Regions from separate parts of the Serratia sp. PL7 genome, predicted to be linked through region 1. Evidence: riboswitches for the same ligand, from Rfam matches in the RefSeq annotation. Region 1 holds a riboswitch; the other holds the start of a gene.

Region 1 (5,001 bases):
AGATATTGTCGTAGCGCTTGCCGTAGTATTGATACGAGATATCCATGTCCAGGTTGAACATCGTCCAATCCAACTGATATTTGGCCTGACGTTTCGAACGGCGCGCCAACACCTCATCGGTCTGGTCATTACGCGGATCGATATATTGCAGCGTCAACCTGTGGGTGAACATCCAGGTATCAAAGCTACCCGTCCATTCAACGCCTTTAATCGTTGCCCTATCCACATTGTAATACTGGCCCTGATAGGTCACCGGGTCAGAATCATAGTTGATCAGGTTCTGAATTTTGTAATGGTAAGCAGACAGACGCCAATCCAACGGCCCGGTCAAACCTTCCAACCCCATTTCCCACTGTTTGGACTCTTCCGGCTTGAGGTTGCTGTTGGAATCAATGCCAAAGCGTTTTGAGCCATATTGCTGGCCCAGCGATGGCGTCAGGAAACCCGTACCGTAAGACAAGGTGGCTCGATAGCCATCAACAAACTCCCAACCCGCCGCGGTCTGCCAAGTGCCGTGCCAACCAAAGTCACCTGCCTTGTCTTCACGCCCAGAGGCTTCCAGCGTCACGCTGCCAAACTGCTGTTGACCGCTCAGGTACAGTCCCGTGTTGTCTCTTTTATAGGTATCGGCAAAGGAATTGTCGGAAGAGGTCAGGCGCTGTTGCTGGAAATCGGCACCGGCAGTGACGCTACCGTGCTCGAAAGCATAGGTGTTGCCCCATTGCAGGTTACGCTGATCCATATCATCAAGTGTGGTACTGATGCCATAACGGCCGTTCTGGCTGCTGTAGTTGTAATCCTTCTGTTTCTGATAGCTGCCCGTCAGTTGAGAAGAGAAAGCCCCAGACAGGAAACGCAGCCCCATATCATAGGTGTGGCTATACAGGCGGTCTTCATCATTACTGTACTTCGGGCTGTAAGGTACACTGCCGACATCGTAGTCCGAGTTATTGGTATAACCATAACCCCGCACGAAGCCTGAGAAATTCTGATTGAACTGCTGCTCCAACCCACCCCAGAAGCTTTTATTACGGAAACCGTCACGATCGCTGTCGACCGAATAAGGCGAGCCTGGCTGCACATTGAAGCCATTGGTCATCTGGTAACTGCCCGCAACGGTAGCAACCGTATTATCAAAACGCTGGCGCAAGGCACCATCGTACTGCTGGTATCCTTTAGAACCGATACCCGCCTGGACTTTACCGCCCTCTTTATCCGTCTGGGTAATGATGTTGATGACCCCACCGATAGCACCAGAACCGTAAATGGCGGAACGCGGCCCACGGATAAACTCCACACGCTGAACCAGCGCCAACGGAACCTGGTTAAAATCGACGCCGTTGCTGATCCCCAAACGGGCCATTGGCACGCCGTCGATCAGTACCAATACATGACGAGCTTCCGTGCCGCGTACCGAGAGAGATGACCCCTGCCCCATACCGCCGTACTGTGAAATATCGACACCGGGCAAACGACGCATCACATCATTGAGGCTTTTGGCCTGCCAACGGTCGATATCTTCGCGGGTCACCACATCGGCAGGCGCCAATACGGAAGAGACCGGTTGAGGGAAGCGATTGGCGGTAACCACCAGATCATCGCTACTTTTAGCCGTGGTGTTATCTTGCGCCCATCCAGAAAATGCCGTCACGGAGGAGACCACCGCCAGCAGTGTATTTTTTATCATTGTCATTATAAAAAGCATCCAAACTTCATTGGGGATGCCGCAGGGCCACGGCCGGTAGTTCGCGACGGCTATGGATATTGCGACGTACACCGGTAGGTTTTCGGGCTTGGGATTTGCCGGTTGCCTGTGGCAACCCGCACCGGGCGATGACTTCCCATCCTGCAGTGGACAGTGTCTGCGTTATTTAACGCTATCGCCGTGACTTCCCCATACCGCTGCGCGTCAGCTCCAGATTTGCACTGGATTCCCTTTTCACTCGCTGCTTGAGACCGGACGGCAATGCTACAATCAATGAAAATGGATGTCTAGATTGCCAACAGTGTTGCAAAATAGCACCACAACAAAACTGGACTTCACGGGCTGATTCCCTACAATCCCCCGCTGATCCAATTTGCCTGACGAGAGAAACCATGACGCCCGAGAATTTGCCCATTGAACGCTATGACGACCAACTGGCGGAGAAAACAGCCCGCCTGAAGACCATGATGTCACCGTTCACGGCGCCCGAGCCGGAAGTGTTTCGCTCGCCAGTCAGCCACTACCGGATGCGTGCGGAATTCCGCATCTGGCATGATGAGGACGATATGTACCACATCATGTTCGATCAGCAGACCAAGCAGCGTATCCGTGTCGATAGCTTCCCGGCGGCCAGTGAGCTGATTAACCGCCTGATGAGCGCCCTGATGGCGGCCCTCAAGCCCAATCCGGTGCTGCGCCACAAGCTGTTCCAGATCGATTATCTTTCTACACAGAGCGGTAAAATCATTGCCTCACTGCTGTATCACCGCAAGCTGGACGAACAATGGCAGCAAGATGCCACTGCGCTGCGTGACGCGTTACGCGCAGACGGCTTCGATGTGCAGCTGATTGGCCGCGCCTCGAAGATGAAAATCATGCTGGATCAAGATTACGTCGACGAAGTGCTGCCGGTCGCTGGCCGCGAAATGATTTATCGCCAGGTTGAAAACAGCTTCACCCAGCCCAACGCAGCCATGAACGTGCAAATGCTGGAATGGGCACTGGATGTGACCCAAGGTTCAAAAGGGGATCTGCTGGAGCTGTATTGCGGTAACGGCAACTTCTCGCTGGCCTTGGCCCGCAACTTCGAGCGGGTGTTAGCCACTGAAATTGCCAAGCCTTCGGTGGCGGCGGCGCAGTACAACATCGCAGCCAATAATATCGACAACGTGCAGATTATCCGTATGGCGGCGGAAGATTTCACCCAGGCAATGAACGGCGCTCGCGAGTTCAACCGGTTAAAAGGGATCGATCTGAGCAGCTATAACTGTGAGACGATTTTTGTGGATCCGCCGCGCAGCGGCCTGGATGAGGAAACGGTGAAGATGGTGCAGACCTATCCACGCATCCTTTACATCTCCTGTAACCCGGAGACCCTATGCGCCAATCTGGATACGCTGCAAGCCACGCACAAAATCACTCGCCTGGCTCTATTCGATCAGTTCCCATACACCCATCATATGGAATGTGGCGTATTACTCGAACGCCGCTGATCTAGACGGGCGCTGCGCCCTACATCACGAACGGGCTGCGGAATATCCGCACCACTGTAAAAACAAAAAAGGCACTCCACGGAGTGCCTTTCCTCGATGAAACCATTTTTAATGCTGAACAGTGGCGGTATTGCGTTTCCTCAATTGGAAACCAATCCAGAACACCAGCACCACGCAGACAATCGAGGGCAGGAAGTTCGAGCCGATCTGCGGATATTCCGCACGCACGATCGCACTATATCCCAGGATGCCCAACAGGAAACAGCCGGCCGCCAATTTTGGCATGCCATCCGGCATTGGCTGGTTCAGGTAACGCTGATGCAGGCAATATACCGCCAACACCAAAGCAATCAACGGGAAGGCTGAAAACGACACCACCGAGCTGAACAGCGCGGCAAAGGAACCGTTTACGGACAGGCCGGCAATCAACGCCAGCAGTAAAGTACCATTCTCACGGCTTAGTTTTTCCATGACTTTCACCTTGTTATACGTGGGATACAGATGCTTTTTCTTGTTCGCGGCGATACCAGTAATAGGCTCCTTTGGAGATCATCCGCAGTTGCAACACTAACCTTTCTTCAAGCTGCCGCCGTTGTTCAATATCAATATCCAGCGCTTCCGCACCGGCACTGAAGACAATCGTCACCATAGCTTCCGCCTGCGCCTCGGTAAAACTGCGCGGCATATGGTTTTCCAGCTCAAGGTAATCTGCCAGTTCGGCGATAAAATGTTGGATTTCCCGTGCTACCGCCGCACGAAATGCAGCCGAGGTGCCGGAACGTTCACGCAGCAACAGCCGAAAGGCGTTGGGATTATTGCCGATAAACTCCATAAAGGTCGATACCGACGTGCGGATCACGCTGCCGCCTTTGGCAATACGCTGGCGTGCCTGGCGCATCAATTGGCGCAGCATCAGGCCGCTTTCGTCAACCATGGTGAGCCCAAGCTCATCCACATCGCGAAAATGGCGATAGAAAGACGTGGGCGCGATGCCCGCCTCTCGTGAGACTTCACGCAGGCTCAGGCTGGCAAAACTGCGCTCGGCACTCAGTTGGCTGAAAGCCGCCTCAATGAGGGAACGACGAGTGCGTTCTTTTTGTTGTGCTCTGACGCCCATTTGCATATCCGGATGACTTCCCTTCTTCAGTCTAACGCCGCAGAACTGGCAATATAGCAAATTTATTGCAACAGCATTTATACAAACGCGCTTTGTCACAGTTCTAGGCCACACCGATTGTGCTTTGCCACAAAAAGGCTAATGGTAATTGGGCACGCAGCGCTATGATGTTAAGATACCGTTGTAATTTTGTATAAGAACAGGTCTCTCCTACATGCAACAACACTATCAATTTGATGCCATTATCATCGGCTCCGGCCCTGGTGGTGAAGGCGCAGCCATGGGTCTGGTGAAACAAGGTGCCCGCGTGGCCGTGATCGAACGGTACAATAACGTGGGCGGCGGCTGTACTCACTGGGGAACCATCCCCTCAAAAGCCCTCCGCCACGCCGTCAGCCGCATTATCGAATTCAACCAGAACCCGCTTTACAACAACTCCCGCACCCTTAGCGCCACCTTCCCTGACATTTTACGCCACGCCGACAGCGTGATTAACCAGCAAACACGCATGCGCCAAGGGTTCTACGAGCGTAACCAGTGCAAGCTGTTCGCCGGTAACGCCAAGTTTATCGACGCCAACACCGTCAGCGTAAGCTATATGGATGGCACACAGGATACCATCCGCGCCGACCATATCGTGATCGCCTGTGGTTCACGCCCTTATCATCCGAACGGCGTTGATTTTA
Region 2 (5,001 bases), on a different contig from region 1:
CAATTTCCAGCACGCGCTCAACGATAAACTCTTCGGACTTCTCGCCGTAGGGGAACGCCACGTTGTCGAAAGCGTATATATAGTGGAGATCCGGCAGCAACTGCCGAACCTCCTGATACACCGACAACCCGCCGACGCCGGAATCAAAAACCAGCACCGTCGGGCGAGGTGTGGCGGTGCTGTTAGAAGGTATAGCTTCCAGTGAGGTAGTATTCTCTTCCTGGAGTAGCGTAGCCATAGGCCGTCTCATAATCTTTATCAAACAGGTTGGCAATTCTACCACGAACTGTCAGATGAGATGTGACCGGATACGAAACTGCGAGATCCCACAGGCTCACGCCGCCGAGTTTAACCGTCGGGCTAGGATAAACGCCATAATCCTTGTCGTAGCGCTCACCCAGGTATTGATAGGTCACTGCCCAATCAAAGTCGTACAGTTGCCAATCCAGCTCGTATTTCACCTGCTGTTTAGCGCGGCGCAGCAGCACTTCGTTGGTTTTAGCATTGCGCGGGTCGACATAATCGTAACCAATCTGATGCGTCAGCGGGCCGGTTTCAAAAGAAGCCGTGGCCTCTACACCTTTAATGGTCGCCTTACCGATATTATAATAGCGGTAACTCACCGGATCGCTGTCGATAAGATTATCAATGTCATTGCGATAACCGGAAATACGCCAGGTCACAGGCCCGGTCAAGCCTTCAAAACCGCCTTCCCATTGCTTGCTTTCTTCCGGTTTCAAATTATTGTTGCCGTAAGTGGTACTAAACAACTGGTTCATGTTTGGCGCTTTGAACGCGGTACCGTAAGAGGCAATGAAACGATACCCCTCGATGAATTCCCAGGCTGCACTGGTTTGCCAGGTGCCGTGCCAACCGAACTCCGAGTTGTCGTCGCCACGCGCAGCAGCCTCCAGCGTCACCGGTCCCACCAACTGTTGCCCAGTCAGATAGATGCCAGTATTGCGCTGGCTTCTCTCGCTGCTGACGGACGCGGTACCCGGTTTGATTTGTTGATCCTGCCAATCTGCGCCCGCACTAATGGTGCCTTGGGCAACCTTGAACGTGTTGCCCCACTGCAGATTGTACTGTTCCGAATCATCCAAACTGGAGGAGATCGCATACTGGCCTTTGCGCGGATCATAATTGTAGTCTTTGCTGTGGCTGTAACTCCCCACTAGCTGCGTGGCGTAAATCCCTTCCTGATAGCGCAACCCCGTGTCCCATGTTTGGCTGTACAGCTTACGGGTATCGGGCAGACCGGTAATATTGAAGTCTTTATCGTAAGAATAGAATCCATCGTAGCCTGTACGATTATCGTAACCATAACCACGCACAAAACCGCTGATTTGCTCGTTAAATTGGTGCTGCAATGCGCCGTAGAGCAATTTGCTCATAAAGCCGTCGCGATCGGGCTGAGGAATACTGGTATTACCTTCAGCCACCACGTCATACCCTTTGGTATAGGTGTAATTCCCCGCCACCGTCGCCACGGTGCTGTCACCCAGTTGTTGTTGGGTCGACGCGTCATAGGATTGATAGCCGTTGGAGCCGACGCCGGCTGAGAGCGTCGTGCCGTTCTTTTCGCGGGTGGTAATAATGTTGACCACGCCGCCGATGGCATCGGAGCCGTACACCGCCGAGCGCGGGCCGCGAATGTATTCGACTTTCTGCACCAGCGAAATCGGGATTTGGCTGAGATCGGAAGAACCGCTGACGCCCGCCTGATTAAGGCGAATGCCGTCAATTAGCACCAGCACATGGCTGGAGTTGGTGCCGCGAATAAACAGCGAGCTCTTCTGTCCCAATCCACCGTTTTGGCCAACGTCCACGCCCGGCAAACGGCGCATCACGTCGGTCAGGCTTTTGGCCTGCCAGCGATCGATATCGTTACGGGTGACGATGGAAGTCGGTGCCAGCACAGAAGAAACCGGCTGCGGGAAACGGTTGGCGGTCACCACCAGGTTATCGCCATTCTTGGCTGTGGTGTTGTCTTGCGCCCATCCAGAAAAAGCCGTGACGGAGGAGACCACCGCTAGCAGCATATTTTTTGTAATTGTCATGAGAAAAGCATCCAAACTTAATTGGCGGATGCCGCAGGATCATGGCCGGTAGTTCGCGACGGCCACGGACATTGCGACGTAACACCGGCAGGTCTTCGGGCTTGGGATTTGCGGGCCGCGGGGCGCGACCGGCAACGGGCGATGACTTCCCATCCTGCAGTGGACAGTGTCTGCGTCGAAACGCTATCGCCGTGACTTCCCCTTACCGCTGCGCGTCAGCTCCGGATTCACACCGGATTCCCTTTTCACTCGCTGCTTGAGGCCGGACGGCAATGCTACGATCAATGAAAATAGATGTCTAGACTGCTACTAATGTTACAAATAATAAACGCGACAAAACTGGACTTCACGGGCTGATTCCCTACAATCCCCGCTGATCAAATTTGCCTGACGAGAAGACACACATGACGCCCGAGAATTTGCCTATTGAACGTTACGATGACCAACTGGCGGAGAAAGTCGCCCGCCTGAAGATGTTGATGTCACCGTTCGCGGCGCCCGAGCCGGAAGTGTTCCGCTCGCCAGTCGACCATTACCGCATGCGCGCCGAATTCCGCATCTGGCACGACGCGGATGACATGTATCACATCATGTTCGATCAACAGACCAAGCAGCGTATTCGCGTCGACCAGTTCCCGGCGGCCAGCGAGCTGATCAACCGCCTGATGACCGCCCTGATCGCCGCGCTGAAACCGGAGCCGATCCTGCGCCACAAGCTGTTCCAGATCGATTATCTGTCGACGCGAAGCGGCAAAATCATCGCTTCGCTGCTGTATCACCGCAAGCTGGATGACGTTTGGCAACAGCGAGCCGAGCAGCTGCGCGACGAGCTGCGCGCTCAGGGTTTCGACCTGCAGCTGATCGGCCGGGCGTCGAAGACCAAGATCATGCTCGACCAGGATTATGTTGACGAAGTGCTGCCGGTCGCCGGCCGCGACATGATCTATCGTCAGGTGGAAAACAGCTTCACGCAGCCCAACGCGGCCATGAACGTGCAGATGCTGGAGTGGGCGTTGGCGGTTACCGCCGGTTCCAAAGGCGATTTGCTGGAGCTGTACTGCGGCAACGGCAACTTCTCGCTGGCGCTGGCGCGCAATTTCGAGCGCGTGCTGGCGACCGAGATCGCCAAGCCGTCGGTGGCGGCGGCGCAGTACAACATCGCCGCCAACCATATCGACAACGTGCAAATCATCCGCATGGCGGCAGAAGACTTCACTCAGGCGATGAACGGAGTACGCGAATTCAACCGGTTGAAAGGCATCGATCTGAGCGGCTACAACTGCGAGACGATTTTCGTCGATCCGCCGCGCAGCGGGCTGGACGAGGAAACGGTGAAGATGGTGCAGGCTTACCCGCGCATTCTGTATATTTCATGCAATCCGGAAACGCTGTGTGCCAACCTGGAAACGCTGCAGGCCACCCACCGGGTCAGCCGCCTGGCGCTGTTCGATCAGTTCCCGTATACCCATCACATGGAATGCGGTGTGTTGCTGGAAAAGCATCGCTGATACGACAGGGGCGCCATGATGGCGCCCCGTTTCATTACGATTCTTGAGTCGGCGCATCCGGCGCCTTGCGCGCCTTCAGTTTCATCCCGATCCACAGCACCAGCGCCACGCAGATCACCGACGGCAGGAAGTTGGAGCCGATCTGCGGATATTCGGCGCGCACGATGGCGCTGTACAGCAGCAGCCCCAGCAGGAAACAGGCCGCCGCCAGCTTCGGCATGCCGTCCGGCATGGCGCGGTTCAGGTAACGCTGATGCAGGCAGTACACCGCCAGCACCAACGCGATCAGCGGGAAGATCGAAAACGGCACCACCGAGCTGAACAGCGCAGCAAAGGAACCGTTGATCGAAAGGCCGGCAATTAACGCCAGCAGTAAGGTGCCATTTTCACGGCCTGGTTTTTCCATCATTTTTTACCTTTTTTATACGTGGGACACAGAAGCTTTTTCTTGTTCGCGACGATACCAGTAATACGCCCCTTTGGAGATCATCCGTAGCTGCAGCACCAGCCGTTCTTCCAGCTGCTGCCGCTGCTCGACGTCGATATCCAGCGCTTCCGCGCCGGCGCTGAACACGATGGTGACCATCGCTTCCGCCTGCGCTTCGGTAAAGCTGCGCGGCATGTGATTTTCCAACTCGAGGTAATCCGCCAGTTCGGCGATGAAATGCTGGATCTCTCGCGCCACCGCCGCACGGAATGCCGCCGACGTGCCGGAGCGCTCGCGCAGCAGCAGGCGGAAGGCGTTCGGGTTGTTGCCGATAAACTCCATAAAGGTGGACACCGAGGTGCGGATCACGCTGCCGCCCTTGGCGATGCGTTGGCGCGCCTGGCGCATCAACTGACGCAGCATCAGACCGCTTTCGTCCACCATGGTCAGCCCCAACTCGTCCACATCGCGGAAATGGCGATAAAACGACGTGGGCGCGATGCCCGCCTCGCGTGAAACTTCCCGCAGGCTCAGACTGGCGAAGCTGCGTTCGGCGCTCAGCTGGCTGAAAGCGGCTTCGATCAGGGAACGACGAGTCCGTTCTTTTTGTTGTGCTCTGACGCCCATATGCATATCCGGATAGGTTCCATTTTCTCAGTCTAACGCCCTAGACTCGGCAATATAGCAAATTTTATTGCAACAGCATTTATACTAACGCGCTCTATCACACTTCCGCCCTGAGCCGATTGTGCTTTGACTCAAAAAGCCTAATGGTGATTGGGTGAGCAGCGCTATGATGTTAAGATACCGTTGTAATCTTGTATAAAAAAACAGGTCTCTCCTACATGCAACAGCACTATCAATTTGATGCCATTGTGATTGGCTCGGGCCCTGGTGGTGAAGGTGCCGCCATGGGGCTGGTGAAACAAGGCGCCCGCGTGGCCGTTATCGAACGGTACAATAACGTAGGCGGCGGATGTACCCACTGGGGCACCATCCCTTCCAA

The links. Region 1 has a riboswitch for cobalamin ahead of btuB (TonB-dependent vitamin B12 receptor BtuB). Riboswitches for the same ligand answer to the same signal wherever they lie in the genome.
Region 2: another riboswitch for cobalamin. It lies ahead of btuB (TonB-dependent vitamin B12 receptor BtuB); the one in region 1 lies ahead of btuB (TonB-dependent vitamin B12 receptor BtuB).

Annotation. Positions count from the first base shown of each region.
Region 1 is NZ_CAMFLB010000020.1:165,389-170,389, reverse strand. It holds gene btuB (TonB-dependent vitamin B12 receptor BtuB) at 1-1,687, opposite strand, end outside; cobalamin riboswitch at 1,761-1,976, opposite strand; gene trmA (tRNA (uridine(54)-C5)-methyltransferase TrmA) at 2,098-3,198, shown strand; gene N6G83_RS41835 (YijD family membrane protein) at 3,307-3,669, opposite strand; gene fabR (HTH-type transcriptional repressor FabR) at 3,683-4,315, opposite strand; gene sthA (Si-specific NAD(P)(+) transhydrogenase) at 4,530-5,001, shown strand, end outside.
Region 2 is NZ_CAMFLB010000027.1:687-5,687, forward strand. It holds gene murI (glutamate racemase) at 1-238, opposite strand, end outside; gene btuB (TonB-dependent vitamin B12 receptor BtuB) at 183-2,060, opposite strand; cobalamin riboswitch at 2,129-2,342, opposite strand; gene trmA (tRNA (uridine(54)-C5)-methyltransferase TrmA) at 2,465-3,568, shown strand; gene N6G83_RS45505 (YijD family membrane protein) at 3,603-3,974, opposite strand; gene fabR (HTH-type transcriptional repressor FabR) at 3,990-4,622, opposite strand; gene sthA (Si-specific NAD(P)(+) transhydrogenase) at 4,841-5,001, shown strand, end outside.